DNA from 3 places in the Pseudomonas sp. BJa5 genome. Region 1 is predicted to be linked to each of the others. Evidence: predicted binding sites of a transcription regulator. Region 1 holds the regulator's gene; each other region holds the start of a gene.

The links. Region 1 encodes sigma-54, which starts transcription at its own class of promoters, with help from an activator protein. Its sites were predicted from a motif close to ANTGGCATNNANNTTGCTNT; they were not measured.
Region 2: flgB (flagellar basal body rod protein FlgB) is a predicted target of sigma-54. The motif match lies at 2,398-2,417, and genes of this name have one in related genera.
Region 3: nirB (nitrite reductase large subunit NirB) is a predicted target of sigma-54. The motif match lies at 3,380-3,399, and genes of this name have one in related genera.

The regions. Positions count from the first base shown of each region.
Region 1 covers NZ_JALRNG020000005.1:95,228-100,341, forward strand. The annotation lists gene lptC (LPS export ABC transporter periplasmic protein LptC) at 1-164, shown strand, start outside; gene lptA (lipopolysaccharide transport periplasmic protein LptA) at 151-675, shown strand; gene lptB (LPS export ABC transporter ATP-binding protein) at 676-1,401, shown strand; gene M2D63_RS04410 (RNA polymerase factor sigma-54) at 1,581-3,074, shown strand; gene hpf (ribosome hibernation-promoting factor, HPF/YfiA family) at 3,155-3,463, shown strand; gene ptsN (PTS IIA-like nitrogen regulatory protein PtsN) at 3,476-3,940, shown strand; gene rapZ (RNase adapter RapZ) at 3,944-4,798, shown strand; gene M2D63_RS04430 (HPr family phosphocarrier protein) at 4,819-5,091, shown strand; gene M2D63_RS04435 (ZIP family metal transporter) at 5,108-5,114, opposite strand, start outside.
Region 2 covers NZ_JALRNG020000047.1:23,523-28,636, reverse strand. The annotation lists gene flgE (flagellar hook protein FlgE) at 1-762, opposite strand, end outside; gene flgD (flagellar hook assembly protein FlgD) at 790-1,482, opposite strand; gene flgC (flagellar basal body rod protein FlgC) at 1,496-1,939, opposite strand; gene flgB (flagellar basal body rod protein FlgB) at 1,943-2,350, opposite strand; gene cheR (protein-glutamate O-methyltransferase CheR) at 3,119-3,946, opposite strand; gene M2D63_RS22445 (chemotaxis protein CheV) at 3,998-4,927, opposite strand; gene flgA (flagellar basal body P-ring formation chaperone FlgA) at 4,996-5,114, shown strand, end outside.
Region 3 covers NZ_JALRNG020000003.1:97,147-102,260, forward strand. The annotation lists gene pcaQ (pca operon transcription factor PcaQ) at 1-171, opposite strand, end outside; gene nirD (nitrite reductase small subunit NirD) at 295-657, opposite strand; gene nirB (nitrite reductase large subunit NirB) at 657-3,215, opposite strand; gene M2D63_RS02700 (bifunctional nitrate reductase/sulfite reductase flavoprotein subunit alpha) at 3,489-5,114, opposite strand, start outside.

The DNA of each region.
Region 1 (5,114 bases):
CCCGCATGACGGTGTTCCCGCAGAAGCAATATGCGCAAACCGAGCAAGCCGTTAAAATCGACGGCGCCGGTGGCGTGACTACGGGCAAGGGAATGAAGGCGTATTTGAAAGACGGCAGGATGGACCTGTTGTCCAACGTAAGAGGACAGTATGAGGCTCGTTAAAACCCTCCCCTTTTTGCTCAGCCTGAGCGCAGCACTGGGAAGCGCGAGCGCCTGGGCCCTGCCGACTGACCGTGACCAGCCTATCCGTATCCAGGCCGACGATGCGCACCTGGACGACAAGCAAGGCGTCGCCACCTACAAGGGCGATGTGATCATCACCCAGGGCTCGATGATGATCAAAGGCAACACCGTGACCATCACCCGCGCCGCCAGCGGCGACATCGACGTGGTGACCTCGGTGGGCAACCTCGCCTACTTCGAGCAGCAACAGAGCGCCGCCAAGCCCGACAAGATGAAAGGCTGGGCGGTGACCATCCAGTACCAGGCGCAGAAAGACATGGTGATCCTCACCGACCGCGCCAAGGTCGAGAACGAAGGCAACACCACCGAAGGCGAGAAGATCGTCTACAACACCAAGACCCAGGTGGCGACCGCCGGTCGTGGTGGCAACGTGGCCACGCCACGTCAGCGCATCGACATGGTGATCCAGCCGAAGAAGAAGGCCGAGTAAATGGCGACCCTCAAAGCCCAGCACCTGGCCAAGAGCTACAAAAGCCGACAAGTGGTTCGCGACGTCAGCCTGTCCATCGACAGCGGCCAGATCGTCGGCCTGCTCGGCCCCAACGGCGCCGGCAAGACCACCTGTTTCTACATGATCGTCGGCCTGGTCCAGGCCGACCAGGGCCGCGTCCTGATCGACGACCTGGATGTCAGCCACCAGCCGATGCACGGTCGCGCCCGTGCCGGCATCGGCTACCTGCCCCAGGAAGCCTCGATCTTTCGCAAGCTGTCGGTAGCCGACAACATCCTCGGGATCCTCGAGACCCGCAAGGACCTCGATGCCGCCGGTCGACGCAAGGAGCTGGAAAGCCTGCTGCAGGAATTCCATATCAGCCACATTCGCGACAACCTCGGCATGAGCCTGTCCGGTGGTGAACGCCGCCGCGTCGAAATCGCCCGCGCCCTGGCGACCGCGCCGAAGTTCATCCTGCTCGACGAACCCTTTGCCGGTGTCGACCCGATCTCGGTCGGCGACATCAAGCAGATCATCCATCACCTCAAGGCCAAGGGCATCGGTGTGCTGATCACCGACCACAACGTCCGTGAGACCCTGGATATCTGCGAAACCGCGTACATCGTCAACGATGGCCAGCTGATCGCCGAAGGCGATGCAGAGACCATCCTGGCCAATGACCTGGTGAAAGAGGTGTACCTGGGCCACGAGTTCCGCTTGTAAGTTCGAAGCGACACGGCGTTTGCCGGAGGCTGCTGGTCCGTTTCCATACGGCATAATTGTTACAGCACCCTAGGCAAACGCTCCAATTTCAGGCATATAATTTGCTTAAAGTTGGCGCTTCGGTGCCCTTGTAGTGGATGGCGCATGTGCGCCGGCGAAAAAGGTGTTAAGCCCCTGCCATGAAACCATCGCTCGTCCTAAGAATGGGCCAGCAACTGACGATGACTCCTCAGTTGCAACAGGCCATCCGTCTGCTCCAGCTGTCTACCCTGGACCTCCAGCAGGAAATCCAGGAAGCGCTGGAGTCGAACCCGATGCTCGAACGCCAGGAAGATGGCGACGACTTCGACAACAGCGACCCGATGGCCGACAACGCCGAAAGCAAGCCTGTTGCCGAAACCCAGGACACCAGCTTCCAGGAATCCACGCCGACCGTGGACAGCCTGGACGAAGGCGAATGGAGCGAGCGCATTCCCAACGAGCTGCCCGTCGACACGGCCTGGGAAGACATCTACCAGACCAGCGCCAGCAGCCTGCCCAGCAATGACGATGACGAGTGGGACTTCACCACCCGTACCTCGGCTGGCGAAAGCCTGCAGAGCCACCTGCTCTGGCAGTTGAACCTGGCACCGATGTCCGACACCGACCGGCTGATCGCCGTGACGCTGATCGACTGCATCAACAATCAGGGCTACCTGGACGAGTCCCTCGAGGAAATCTGCGAATCCTTCGATCCTGAACTGGATATCGAACTGGACGAAGTCGAGGCCGTCCTGCACCGCATCCAGCAGTTCGAGCCCGCCGGCATCGGCGCGCGCAACCTCAGCGAATGCCTGCTGCTGCAACTGCGCCAGCTGCCCGCCCGCACGCCGTGGATGGCCGAGGCCCAGCGCCTGGTCAATGATTACATCGACCTGCTGGGCAGCCGCGATTACAGCCAGCTGATGCGTCGCATGAAGCTCAAGGAAGACGAACTGCGCCAGGTCATCGAACTGGTCCAGAGCCTCAACCCGCGTCCGGGCTCGCAGATCGAGTCCACCGAAGCCGAATACGTGGTTCCCGACGTGATCGTGCGCAAGGACAACGAGCGCTGGCTGGTCGAGCTGAACCAGGAGGCCGTTCCACGCCTGCGGGTCAACCCGCAGTACGCAGGTTTCGTCCGGCGCGCCGACACCAGCGCCGACAACACCTTCATGCGCAACCAGTTGCAAGAGGCCCGCTGGTTCATCAAGAGCCTGCAGAGCCGCAACGAGACCCTGATGAAGGTCGCCACCCAGATCGTCGAGCACCAGCGTGGCTTCCTCGACCATGGTGACGAAGCGATGAAGCCGCTGGTGCTGCACGACATCGCCGAAGCGGTGGGCATGCACGAGTCGACCATTTCCCGGGTAACCACCCAGAAATACATGCACACCCCGCGGGGCATCTACGAGCTGAAGTACTTTTTCTCCAGCCACGTCAGCACCTCCGAGGGCGGTGAATGCTCGTCCACGGCGATCCGCGCGATCATCAAAAAACTGGTTGCAGCGGAAAATCAGAAAAAGCCATTGAGTGACAGCAAGATCGCTGGTTTACTGGAGGCACAAGGCATTCAGGTAGCCCGTCGCACCGTCGCCAAGTACCGCGAGTCCCTCGGCATCGCACCGTCGAGCGAGCGCAAGCGACTGATGTAGCCCCTGAGATGTGCCACAGCAGTTCAGTGGCAGGCGCAATACCTGCCTCTTTATGCACGGGCAACAAAAGGAGAAGCTGTATGCAAGTCAATATCAGTGGACAGCATGTAGAAGTCACCCAACCGCTGCGCGAGTACGTCGAACAGAAACTGAAACGGCTGGAAGGGCACTTCGACAGGATTACCAACGTGACGGTGATCATGAAGGTCGAGAAATTGCAGCAGAAAATCGAAGCGACGCTGTTCATTCCCGGCGGCGAAGTGGTTGCAAATGCCGAACACGCAGACATGTATGCAGCGATCGACGCCTTGACCGACAAGCTCGACCGCCAACTGAAAAAACACAAGGAAAAACAGCAGAGCCTGCTGCAAGGTGCAGCAGCCCGCTGATCCCCCTCATCCATGATCCGACTTGAAACCATCCTGACCCCCGGCCGTTCCCTGGTGAACGTGCCGGGAGGCAGTAAAAAGCGCGCCCTGGAAAAGGTCGCCAACGTGATCGCCGAGCAAGTGCCCGAACTGGAGATGCAAGACGTCTTCGAGAAGCTGGTCGCTCGCGAAAAACTGGGTTCCACCGGCTTCGGCAATGGCATTGCCATTCCCCACTGCCGGCTCGAGGGCTGCATGGCGCCGGTAAGCGCCCTGCTGCACCTGGATGCCCCTATTGATTACGATGCCATCGACGGCGCCCCGGTCGACCTGCTGTTTGTCCTGCTGGTTCCGGAAGCGGCCACCGATGCACACCTGGAACTGCTGCGCCAGATCGCCAGCATGCTCGACCGCAAAGACGTTCGTGAGCGCTTGCGGGCCGCCGGCAGCAGTGAAGCGCTGTACCAGGTCGTCCTGGACGTACAGAACGAGCACTGACCCATGCGCCTGATCATCGTCAGCGGTCGCTCCGGCTCCGGCAAGAGCACCGCCCTCGCGGTACTGGAGGACAACGGCTTTTACTGCATCGACAACCTGCCTGCCGGGTTGCTGCCGCAGTTGGCCGAAAACGCGCTGATCAATACCGAGCTGATGCAACCCAAGGTCGCCGTATCGATCGATGCGCGCAACCTGCCCAGCCACCTGATTCGTTTTCCCGAACTGCTTGAAGACGCTCGCAGCCGGCATATCCAGTGTGACGTGCTGTACCTGGACGCCGACGAAGAGACCCTGCTCAAGCGCTTTTCGGAAACCCGTCGGCGCCACCCGCTGACCAACGCCAATCGTTCCCTGGCCGAAGCGATCAAGGTCGAAAGCGAACTGCTCGGACCAATCGCCGACCTCGCCGACCTCAAGATCGACACCACCAACCTGAACCTCTACCAGTTGCGAGATTCGGTCAAACTGCGCCTGCTCAACCAGCCTGAGCCCGGCACGGCCTTTCTGGTCGAGTCGTTCGGCTTCAAGCGCGGCATGCCGGTGGACGCCGACCTGGTGTTCGACGTGCGCTGCCTGCCCAACCCCTACTGGAAACCGGAGCTGCGCGAGCATTCAGGCCTTGAGCAACCGGTTATCGATTACCTGGCGGCGCAGCCCGATGTCGAGGAAATGTTCCAGGACATCTCCAGCTACCTGCTCAAATGGCTGCCCCGCTTTGCCGCCAGCAACCGCGCCTACGTCACCATCGCCATCGGCTGTACCGGCGGGCATCACCGCTCGGTGTACCTGACCGAGCGCCTCGGCCAGGCGCTGCAGCACTCACTGAAGAATGTCCAGGTTCGCCACCGCGACCTCTAGCCCACAGGACCCCTGCCGCGATGCCCGCTCGTGAAATTACCATCATCAACAAGCTGGGGCTGCACGCCCGGGCTGCGGCAAAATTCGTTGGCGTCGCCGGACGCTTCCCCTGCACCGTGCGGGTGGGACGGGCACCGGACAAACTGATCGACGGCAAGAGCATCATGGCCGTGATGATGCTGGCCGCAGGCAAAGGCACCCAGGTGCACCTGCACACCGAAGGCGAGCAGCAGGACGAAGCCCTGGAAGCGCTGATCGAACTGATCAACAACTACTTCGACGAGGGCGAGTGATCGCCCCGCCTCGCCTTCACGCC
Region 2 (5,114 bases), on a different contig from region 1:
CCCTGCAGTCATCGCGGCAGTGTCGAGGGTGCCGTCGGACTTGAACGGCAGTTTGTTGACCATCGGGGTGGTCAGGGTCGGGTCCGCCGGGTTGCGGCCGTCGATGGTGCTGTACATGGTCCAGGAGTTGGTGCCGGCATCCTTGACGAAGTACTGGTTCAGCTGGTGGGCGTTGCCCTGGCTGTCGTACACATCGGTGTTGAAGGTGTAGTTGTAGGTGGCAACGTTCGACGGATCGAACGGAGTAACCTTGGGCTCGGCGGCGCTGGAGTTGAGGTTGACCGTCTCGGAGATGCGCGAGGTCGGACGCGGCTCCAGGTTGGAGGTGTCGATCTTGAGATCGGTCATCACGCCCTTGACCAGCTTGCCATCGGCATCCACGCCATAACCTTGCAGGTTGGAGCCCTGGGCGTTGACGATGTAGCCGGCCTTGTCGCTGTAGAAGGCACCGGCACGGGTGTAGATCTTCGAACCGTTGTCATTCATGGCGAAGAAGCCGTTGCCGTCGATGGCCAGGTCCAGGCTCTGGCCGGTACCGGTGAAATTGCCCTGGGTGAACATCTGCGACACGGCGGCGGTGGTCACACCACTGCCCACTGCGGTCTTGCCGCTGGTGCCACGGATCGACGACGCATACTGATCGGCGAACTCGGCACGGGAGGTTTTGAAGCCGGTGGTGGCAACGTTGGCGATGTTGTTGCCGGTGACATTCAGGGCCTTGTTTGCTGCATACAGGCCGCTCAGGCCGATATTGAAAGACATGTGCTCACTCCTGCCGTGTTATCGGCCCTAGATTCCAATGGATTGAATTTTCGACAGCCCGATGCTGCCGAGGCCGGCCAGGTTCAGCATCATTTCCGAACCGTTGCTGCCCATGGTCACGCTGCTGACCGAGGCCGGCAGGTTGGTCGTCATGGTCGTGGCCACCCCTTCGATGGTGCCCGAGGCCTTGAAGCTGTAGGTGCCGGCAGGTGCTACCGCGCCGTCGCTGTCCTTGCCATCCCAGGTGAAGTCCACCCGGCCACCCTTCTGGCTACCCAGGTCGAGGGTGCGCACCAGCTCGCCATCACTGTCGTAGATGCCCACCGTGGTCGCGGTGCTGGACGAGGTCAGGTTGACCGAGCCGCGCATTTCCTTGCTGGTATCGACGACCGCTTTGTCGGTCTGCACCACCACATTGCGCCCGACCAGCGAAGAGGCCTGCAGGGCAACGGACGAGAGAAACGCCCCGCCAATGTTGGCCACCGAGTCATTGAGCGTCTGGATGCCTTCCAGGCTGCTGAACTGCGCCAGCTGCGCCACGAACTCGCCGTTCTCCTGCGGGTCGAGCGGATTCTGGTTTTTCATCTGGGTGACCAGCAATTGCAGGAACGCATCCTTGCCCAGGGCGCTGCCTGCGGTGCCGGTCTTACTGTTGCCGCTGGTTTCCGGCTTCTGCAGCGATTGCAGTACCGAGCTGGAAACGGAATCTGTCGTACTCATTCCAATGCCCCTATCACTGACCCAGGGTCAGCACTTTCTGCATCATGGTCTTGGCCGTGTTCATCAGCTCGGCGTTGGTCTGGAACGAGCGGCTGGCCGAGATCATGTCGGCCATTTCCTCGACCACATTGACGTTCGGGTAATAGACGTAGCCGTCCTTGTTCGCCGCCGGATGATCGGGCTCGTAGCGCGCTTCCAGGTTGCTCTGGTCCTCGACCACGCCGAGCACCTGCACGCCCTGGCCGGCATTGTCCTGGTCCTGGAACAGCGACTGGCTGACGCCGGTCTGGGCCTGCTGGAAGGTGGTGGCGAACACCGGGTGGCGGGCACGGTAGGTCTGGTCGATGCTCGACGACACGGTCTCGGCGTTGGCGATGTTCGAAGCGACGGTATTCAGGCGCGTGGTCTGCGCGCTCATGCCGCTACCGGCAATGTTGAAGACACTGGCGAGGGACATGACTTACTCTCCGCGCAGGGCCGAAACCAGCCCTTTGAATTTACTGTTGAGCAGCGTGAAGCTGGCCTGGAAGCCCACGGCGTTTTCCGCGTAGCTGGATTGTTCGAGCTGGGCATCGACGGTGTTCTGGTCGATCGAAGGCTGCATCGGCGTGCGGTACTGCAGGGTGTCGTCAGCCATGGTCAGGCCTTCGGCCTCGATGTGCCGGGTGTTGGTCCGGTCCAGGGCGAAGCGACCGCTCTTGGCCTTTTCGCTCTCGGCAGCCAGCACCGAGGAGAAGTCCATGTCCCGCGCCTTGTAGTTGGGCGTGTCGGCGTTGGCGATGTTGTTGGCCAGCACTTCGGCACGCTGGGCGCGAAAGCCCAGTGCCTTTTCGTGAATGCCGAGCGCTTTGTCGAAGCTGATGCTCATGTCGGGGAAACCTTCGAAGGTTGACCGGATAATTCGTAGGCAGTGACATAGCAAGAGCCATGCCAAAAAACAAAGCCCCGTATTTACGGGGCTTTGACGACATTTCATCAGTGGCAATGCCAGAAAAGCGGCAAGGGTATTCCGCCTGGCGCCGGCAAAGCGGCAATTTGGCGGCGCCCAAAACGTAGGAGCGGGCTTGCAGGGTAGCTGTGGGAGCTGCCGCCAGGCTGCGATCGGCCGCGTAGCGGTCGTAGAATCCGACGACTCGGTTCATCAGGCCAGCCGAGGCAGCTGGATTGCGACTGCTGTGCAGTCGATCGCAGGCTTCGCCAGCTCCCACAGGTTCAACTGCTCACCCTCTGTAGCCGCTGCCGCCAGGCTGCGATCGGCCGCGTAGCGGTCGTAGAATCCGACGACCCGGTGCATCAGGCCAACCGAGGCAGCTGGATTGCGACTGCTGTGCAGTCGATCGCAGGCTTCGCCAGCTCCCACAGGTTCAACTGCTCACCCTCTGTAGCCGCAGCCTCGTTCCTCGGCAGCGGCTACACCAAATTTGGCGGCGCCCAGGGCCGCTCCTGCACAGTCGTCATACGATTGCATGGGTACCTGTGGGAGCTGCCGCCAGGCTGCGATCGGCCGCGTAGCGGTCGTAGAATCCGATGACCCGGTGCATCAAGCCTGCCGAGGCGCCCGGATTGCGACTGCTGCGCTGTCGATCGCAGGCTTCGCCAGCTCCCACAAGACAGCCGCTCCAACGCGCAGTGCGTTTTACTTGGCTTGGTAGATGATGCCCGGGCTGCACTGAACCATCTGGTAGTGGTCAGGCAGACCATTGAGCGCCTCGGAAGCGCCCAGGAACAGATAGCCACCCGGCTTCAAGGTGCTGTGGATGCGCATCAGGATGTCCTTCTTGACCTGGGCCGAGAAGTAGATCAGCACGTTGCGGCAGAACACGATGTCGAACTTGCCCAGACTGGCGTAGCTGTCGAGCAGGTTGAAGGAGCGAAACTCCACGCGACTGCGGATCGGCGCCTTGACCGCCCAGCGCCCCGGCGCCTTGACATCGAAATAACGCTGCAGGCGCTCCTGGGACAGGCCGCGGGCAATGGCCAGGCTGTCGTACTCGCCGGTGCGGCAATTGTTGAGCATCGACCCGGACAAGTCGGTGGCAACGATCTGCGCGCCCATCTTCAACTGACCGATATTGCTGCGCTCGAACTCGTCGATGGCCATGGAGATCGAGTACGGTTCCTGCCCCGAGGAACAGGCGGCCGACCAGATGCGCAAACGCTGCCCCGGGTTGGCCTTGATCTGCTCGGGCAACACCTTGTTCTTGAGCACCTCGAACGGATAGGTGTCGCGAAACCACAGGGTCTCGTTGGTGGTCATGGCATCCACCACCTGCTCGCGCAGACCGCTGCGTGGCTGGCCCTGGATACGCTGCACCAGCTCGCTCAGGGACTTGATGCCCTGTTGCTCCATCAGCTTGTTGAGACGGCTGGAGACCAGGTACTGCTTATTTTCGCCCAGCAGGATGCCACAGGCTTTTTCCAGGAAGACCCGGAACTGTTCGAAATCCAAATTACCCGTAGACAATGATGCCGCCTCTTAAATCGTGTGAACCACCAGGGGCCATGCCCCTGGCCGTTAATGCGTGGCCTTGATGCGGTCGACGACGCGCTGGGCGAGGTCGTCCGGCTTGAACTTGGCGAGGAAGTCATCCGCCCCGACCTTCTTGACCATCGCCTGGTTGAACACCCCGGACAGCGAAGTATGCAGGATGATGTGCAGGTTTTGCATGCGCGGGTCGCTGCGGATCTCGGCGGTCAGGGTGTAGCCGTCCATCTCCGGCATCTCGATGTCGGAGATCATCATCAGGAACTCCTCCTCCGGCCGCTTGCCCTCATCCACCAGCTTGCGCAGGTAGTCGAGCGCCTGGCGACCATCGTTGAGCGCCACCACCTCGACCCCGACGGTCTGCAGGCAACGGCTGACCTGCTTGCGTGCCACCGACGAGTCGTCGACCGTCAATACCCGCAGCAGCACCGCCTTGTCCTGCACCTCGGCATCGACCACACCTTCGGAGATCGACTCGGAGGTCGGCGCCACTTCGGCGAGGATCTTCTCCACGTCGATGATTTCGACCATCTTGCCGTCGACCCGGGTCACCGCGGTCAGGTAGTGATCGCGCCCGGTGCCCTTGGGTGGCGGATGGATCTCCTCCCAGTTCATGTTGACGATGCGTTCCACCGAGTGCACCAGGAAGCCCTGGGTCTTGGTGTTGTACTCCGTGATGATCACGAAGCTGTTGCGGGTCTCTTCACGCAGACCGGGCATGCCGGTCGCCATCGCCAGATCCAGGATCGGGATGGTTGCCCCCCGAATATTCGCGACACCGCGCACCACCGGGTTGGACTTGGGCATCACGGTCAGTGACGGGCACTGCAGCACTTCCCGCACCTTGAACACGTTAATCCCGTACAACTGATCGCCATTGAGGCGAAACAGCAACAGCTCCAGGCGGTTCTGCCCCACCAGTTGCGTGCGCTGGTTCACCGAATCCATTACACCGGCCATGCCAGACTCCTTCACCAAACGCTTCGAGCTGCGTACCCAGTCGGCACGCGCTTTGCTTTTTTAACCGCATGAACATGAAAACGACATTTTTCCGACGCCTGACCCGCTGCCTTTTTGCGCTGGGCTTGCTGGTTCCTGGCGTTCGGACCCTGGCCGACGCGTTCACCTTGCCTGAACAGCTTATCGG
Region 3 (5,114 bases), on a different contig from region 1:
GCTGCGTTCGAACAGGCGGGTCTGCAGCAGGTCTTCAAGCTCCTTGAGGGTCTTGGAGATCGCTGGCTGACTGATCGCCATGGCATCGGCGGCCTTGGCGAAACTGCCCTGGCGGGCGATTTCGAGAAAGCACAGCAGATGGCGGAATTTGATCCGGGTGTCTAGGTTCATGCCCGGAGTTTATCGGGGCCGTGCGCGGACTGTCGATTGCTGTGGGAGCGGGCTTGCCCCGCGATTGCGGTGTGACTGACAGACCGCTATCGCGGGGCAAGTCGGGTCGCCGCACCGCCGCGCCTACAGGCCGATTTCCACCTGCTCACCGCGCAGCCGCACCGGCCACACCTGCAGAGCCTGCTGCGCATCCTCCAGGCAACGCCCGTCATTCAGGCTGAAATGCTGCTTGTACAAAGGCGCCGCCACCACCAGCTCGCCCTTCAGATGCCCCACCAGGCCACGACCGATCACATTGGCCCCGGACTTCGGGTCCTGGTTGTCGATGGCAAACACCGGGTTGTCCTCCCCGGGCAGGTAGAACAGCGCCACCTGCCGGCCTTCGAACCAGACCACCACGCCCGAGTGCGCCACCAGGTCCTGGCGGCCACAGACGGCACTCCAGCGTTGGGTTTGCAGGTTTACAGCAGCATTGGACAGGCTCATCACAGCACCTCTTCAGTGGTCGGGATCAAATGAAGTTCAGCGGCGCCGATCGGCCGGCGCTGGCCACGCTCGCGGACAAAATGCACACCCGGATCAGGCCGCTGGTCGTTGACGAAGGTCCGGAAGCGTTTGAGCTTTTCCGGGTCTTTCAGGGCATTGGCCCATTCGCATTCATAGCGATCGACCACCAGCTGCATCTGCGCTTCGAGCTCGGCACCCAGGCCCAGGCTGTCGTCGAGGATCACCGCCTTGAGGTAGTCCAGGCCACCCTCCAGGCTCTCGCGCCAGACCGAGGTGCGTTGCAGCTTGTCGGCGGTGCGGATGTAGAACATCAGTACCCGGTCGATGGTGCGGATCAGCCCGGCATCGTCCAGGTCGGTGGCGAACAGCTCGGCATGGCGCGGGCGCATGCCGCCGTTGCCGCAGATGTACAGGTTCCAGCCCTTCTCGGTGGCGATCACGCCGATGTCCTTGCTCTGCGCCTCGGCGCATTCGCGGGTGCAGCCGGACACTGCGAACTTGAGCTTGTGCGGCGAGCGCAGGCCCTTGTAGCGGTCTTCCAGGGTCAGGGCCATCTGCACGCTGTCCTGCACGCCATAGCGGCACCAGGTGCTGCCGACGCAGGATTTGACCGTGCGCGTGGACTTGCCATAGGCGTGGCCGGTTTCGAAGCCGGCCTCGATCAGTTCGCCCCAGATGGCCGGCAACTCGTGCAGCTGGGCGCCGAACAGATCGATGCGCTGGCCGCCGGTGATCTTGGTGTAGAGGTCGTATTTTTTCGCCACCTGGCCGATGACGATCAGTTTGTCCGGGGTGATCTCGCCACCGGGGATGCGCGGCACCACCGAATAGGTACCGTTCTTCTGCATGTTGGCCATGAAGGTGTCGTTGGTGTCCTGCAGCGGCACCAGCGACGGGTCCATGATCGGCTGGTTCCAGCAGGACGCCAGGATCGAGCCGACGGTGGGTTTGCAGATGTCGCAGCCGACGTGGCCGCGGCCATGTTTGGCGAGCATCTCGTCGAAGCTCTGGATGCCCTCGACCCGCACCAGCGCATAGAGCTCCTGGCGGGTGTAGGCGAAGTGCTCGCACAGGCTCTTGTCGACGCTGACACCCCGGGCGATCAGCTCATGCTCGAACACCTGCTTGAGCAAGGCCGCACACCCGCCGCAGCCGGTGCAGGCCTTGGTCTGCTGCTTGAGCTCGCCAAGCTCGCCACAGCCATTGTCGATGGCCTTGCAGATCGCACCCTTGCTGACGTTATGGCACGAGCAGATGGTCGCGCTGTCGGGCAGGGCATCGGCGCCCAGGGTCGGGGCGCCGCCGGTTTGCGGCAGGATCAGCGCCGCCGGGTCGGCGGGCAGGGCAATGCCGTTCTGCACGTACTGCAGCAGGGTGTCGTAGTAGCTGTTGTCGCCCACCAGCACCGCCCCCAGCACCTGTTTGCCACTGGCATCGACCACCAGGCGCCGGTAGGCCGAACCTGCCTCGTCGATAAAGCGGTAGCTGCGCGCACCGGGCGTGGCGCCATGGGCATCGCCGATGGAGCCGACATCGACACCCAGCAGCTTGAGCTTGGTCGACATGTCGGCGCCGGTGAAGCTGGCGGCTTCACTGCCTGCCAGCGCCGCCGCGACGTTGCGCGCCATGCTGTAGCCCGGCGCCACCAGGCCGAACACGCTGCCATTCCACGAGGCGCATTCGCCGATGGCGAAGATCTGCGGGTCGCTGGTGCGGCAGGCGCTGTCGATCACCACGCCACCACGGGCAGCGACCTCCAGGCCGCTGCTGCGGCCCAGGGCATCCTGCGGACGAATGCCGGCGGAAAAGACGATCAGGTCGGTTTCGAGGAACTCGCCGCCGTCGAAGTTCATCCGGTAGCGATAGTCTTCGCCGGCAACCACCGACTGGGTCGCCCGCGACAGGTGCACGCCCACCCCCAGCGCCTCGATCTGCGCCCGCAAGGCCGCGCCGCCCTCGGCATCCAGTTGCACCGGCATCAAGCGCGGGGCGAACTCCACCACATGGGCTTCCAGGCCCAGGGACTTGAGGGCGTTGGCCGCTTCCAGGCCCAGCAGGCCACCGCCGACCACCACGCCACGCCGGGCATCGGCCGCCGCTGCGCGGATGCCGTCGAGGTCGTCGAGGGTGCGATAGACCAGGCGCGAAGCACCTGCGCAGCCTTCGATCGGCGGCACGAAGGGGTAGGAACCGGTGGCCAGGATCAACTGGTCATAGGCATAACGACCGGCCGGGGTAACCACCTCGCGGCGTTCGCGGTCGATCTCCAGCACGGCCTCGTCCAGGTGCAGGGCAATGCCGTGCTCGGCGTACTGGCCCGCAGCGCCCATTGCCAGGGTTTCGGCATCGCTGCCACTGAAGTATTCCGACAGGTGCACCCGGTCATAGGCGCGTTGACGCTCCTCGCCGAACACCCGCAGTTCGAAGCGACCCAGGGCGCCCTGTTCGATCAACTGCTCGACGCAGTGATGCCCCACCATGCCGTTGCCGACGATGATCAGTTTTTCCCGCGGGATGATGGTCGTTGCTGCATTCATACCTGATCCTCACTCAAGGCCATTCACGGTGGCTGTGCTGCAGGGGCGAACCCCGAAAAACAAAAAAGGCGCCTGGAGCCGAAGCTCCAGGCGCCTTTGCCTGGTCGTTTTATGTAGTTCCAGTGCGGATCGCCATTGACCCGCGAGAACGTTGTACTATTGCAAAAGCAGGTAGCGTGCCAACTGCCAAAATCCGCCTTTTCAAGGCCTGAACGCCGCTGATCGCAGCAGATTTCGACCCAGGCTGGTGCAGCCCTCCCCCTTATGGGGCATTCAATACACGTCGCGCAGGTAGCGTTTGCTGCGGCTCAGTTCGCTGACATAGGCCTCTGCCTGTTCAATACTCAGCGCGCCGTGCTCGCGTACCACTTGTTTGAGCGCTGCATCGACGTCACGGGCCATGCGCTCGGCATCGCCACAGACATAGAAGTGACCGCCCTCCTCCAGCCAGCGCCAGAGTTCGGCGCCTTGCTCGAGCATGCGCTGCTGGACGTAGATCTTTTCGGCCTGGTCCCGGGAGAACGCGGTATCCAGCCGGGTCAGGTGGCCGTCGCGCTGCCAGGCCAGCAGTTCGTCGCGGTAATAGAAATCGCTGGCCGCCTTCTGCTCACCGAACAACAGCCAGTTGCGCCCCGTGGCGCCGGTGGCCTGACGCTCCTGGAGAAAGGCGCGAAACGGCGCGACGCCGGTGCCGGGGCCGACCATGATCACTGGTGCGCTGCTGTCCTCCGGCAAGCGAAAGTGGCTGGTCGGCTGGGTGAAGATCCTCACCTTGTCCTCGCCCACCCGATCAGCCAGATAGGTCGAGCACACACCCTTGCGTGCGCCATAGCGAACGGTGGAAACGGTCAGGTGAACCTGTCCGGGATGCTGCTTGGGGCTGGAGCTGATCGAGTACAGACGCGGCTGCAGCGGTTTGAGCAGGCCGAGCCAGGTGTCCAGGTCCAGCTGCGGATCGAACGCATGGACCAGGTCGATCAGTTGCTTGCCCCACAGCCAGTCCTTGAGCGCGGCCTTGTTCTCGGGTTTGAGCAGGTCCGCCAGCGATGAGTGACTGCTGTGCCGGGCAAAGGTTTCGAGCATCTTCGGGCTGATCCGGGCAATCTCCAGATACCCGGCCAGCGCTTCGCCCAGAGGCATGTCGGCCTGGCCCTTGAGGCTGACCGACTGCCTTGCGTCGAGTCGGGTCGCTGTCAGCCATTCATCCACCAGTGCCGGGCAGTTGCGCGGCCACACGCCCAGGGCGTCACCGGCCTGGTAGCTCAAGCCGCTGTCGGCCAGATCGAATACCAGTTGCCGGGTTTCCTTGGTCGCACCGGGGCTGTTGAGCAAACGGTTGTCGAGCAGGCGTGCCGGCAAGGGTTGCTGCTTGCTGAAGCGGGTCGCTGCAGATGCTGCCGTGGTCACTGGTTCAGGCGTACTGCCGAGTTTGTCGAGCAAAGCGTTCAGCCACTGCCCGGCCGGCTCGTCGAAGTCCCCCTCACAATCGACTCGCTCCAGCAGACGTTGGGCACCCAGCTCAGCCAGGCGCTGGTCGAGCTTGCGGCCAAAGCCACAGAACTGTTCGTAACTGGAGTCGCCCAGCGCCAGTACGGCATAGGGCAAGCCGGCGCAACGGCTGGCCTGCTCACCGTGCAGGCTTTGCCAGAAGGCCGCGCCGCTGTCCGGCGCATCGCCGTCGCCAAAGGTGCTGGCGATCAGCAACAGGCTGGCGGCACCGTCCAGTTGCGCCATGGCCACCTCCTCCATGCAGCTCAGTTGCACGGCAAGACCGGCCTGGCGCAGACGCTCGGCGCAGTGTTCGGCCAGGGCCTGGCCATTGCCGGTCTGCGAAGCCCAGAGCAGCAGATGCCGGGCTTGCTCCGGCGCATTCAGCGGCAACGCCTGGGGCTGGGCACT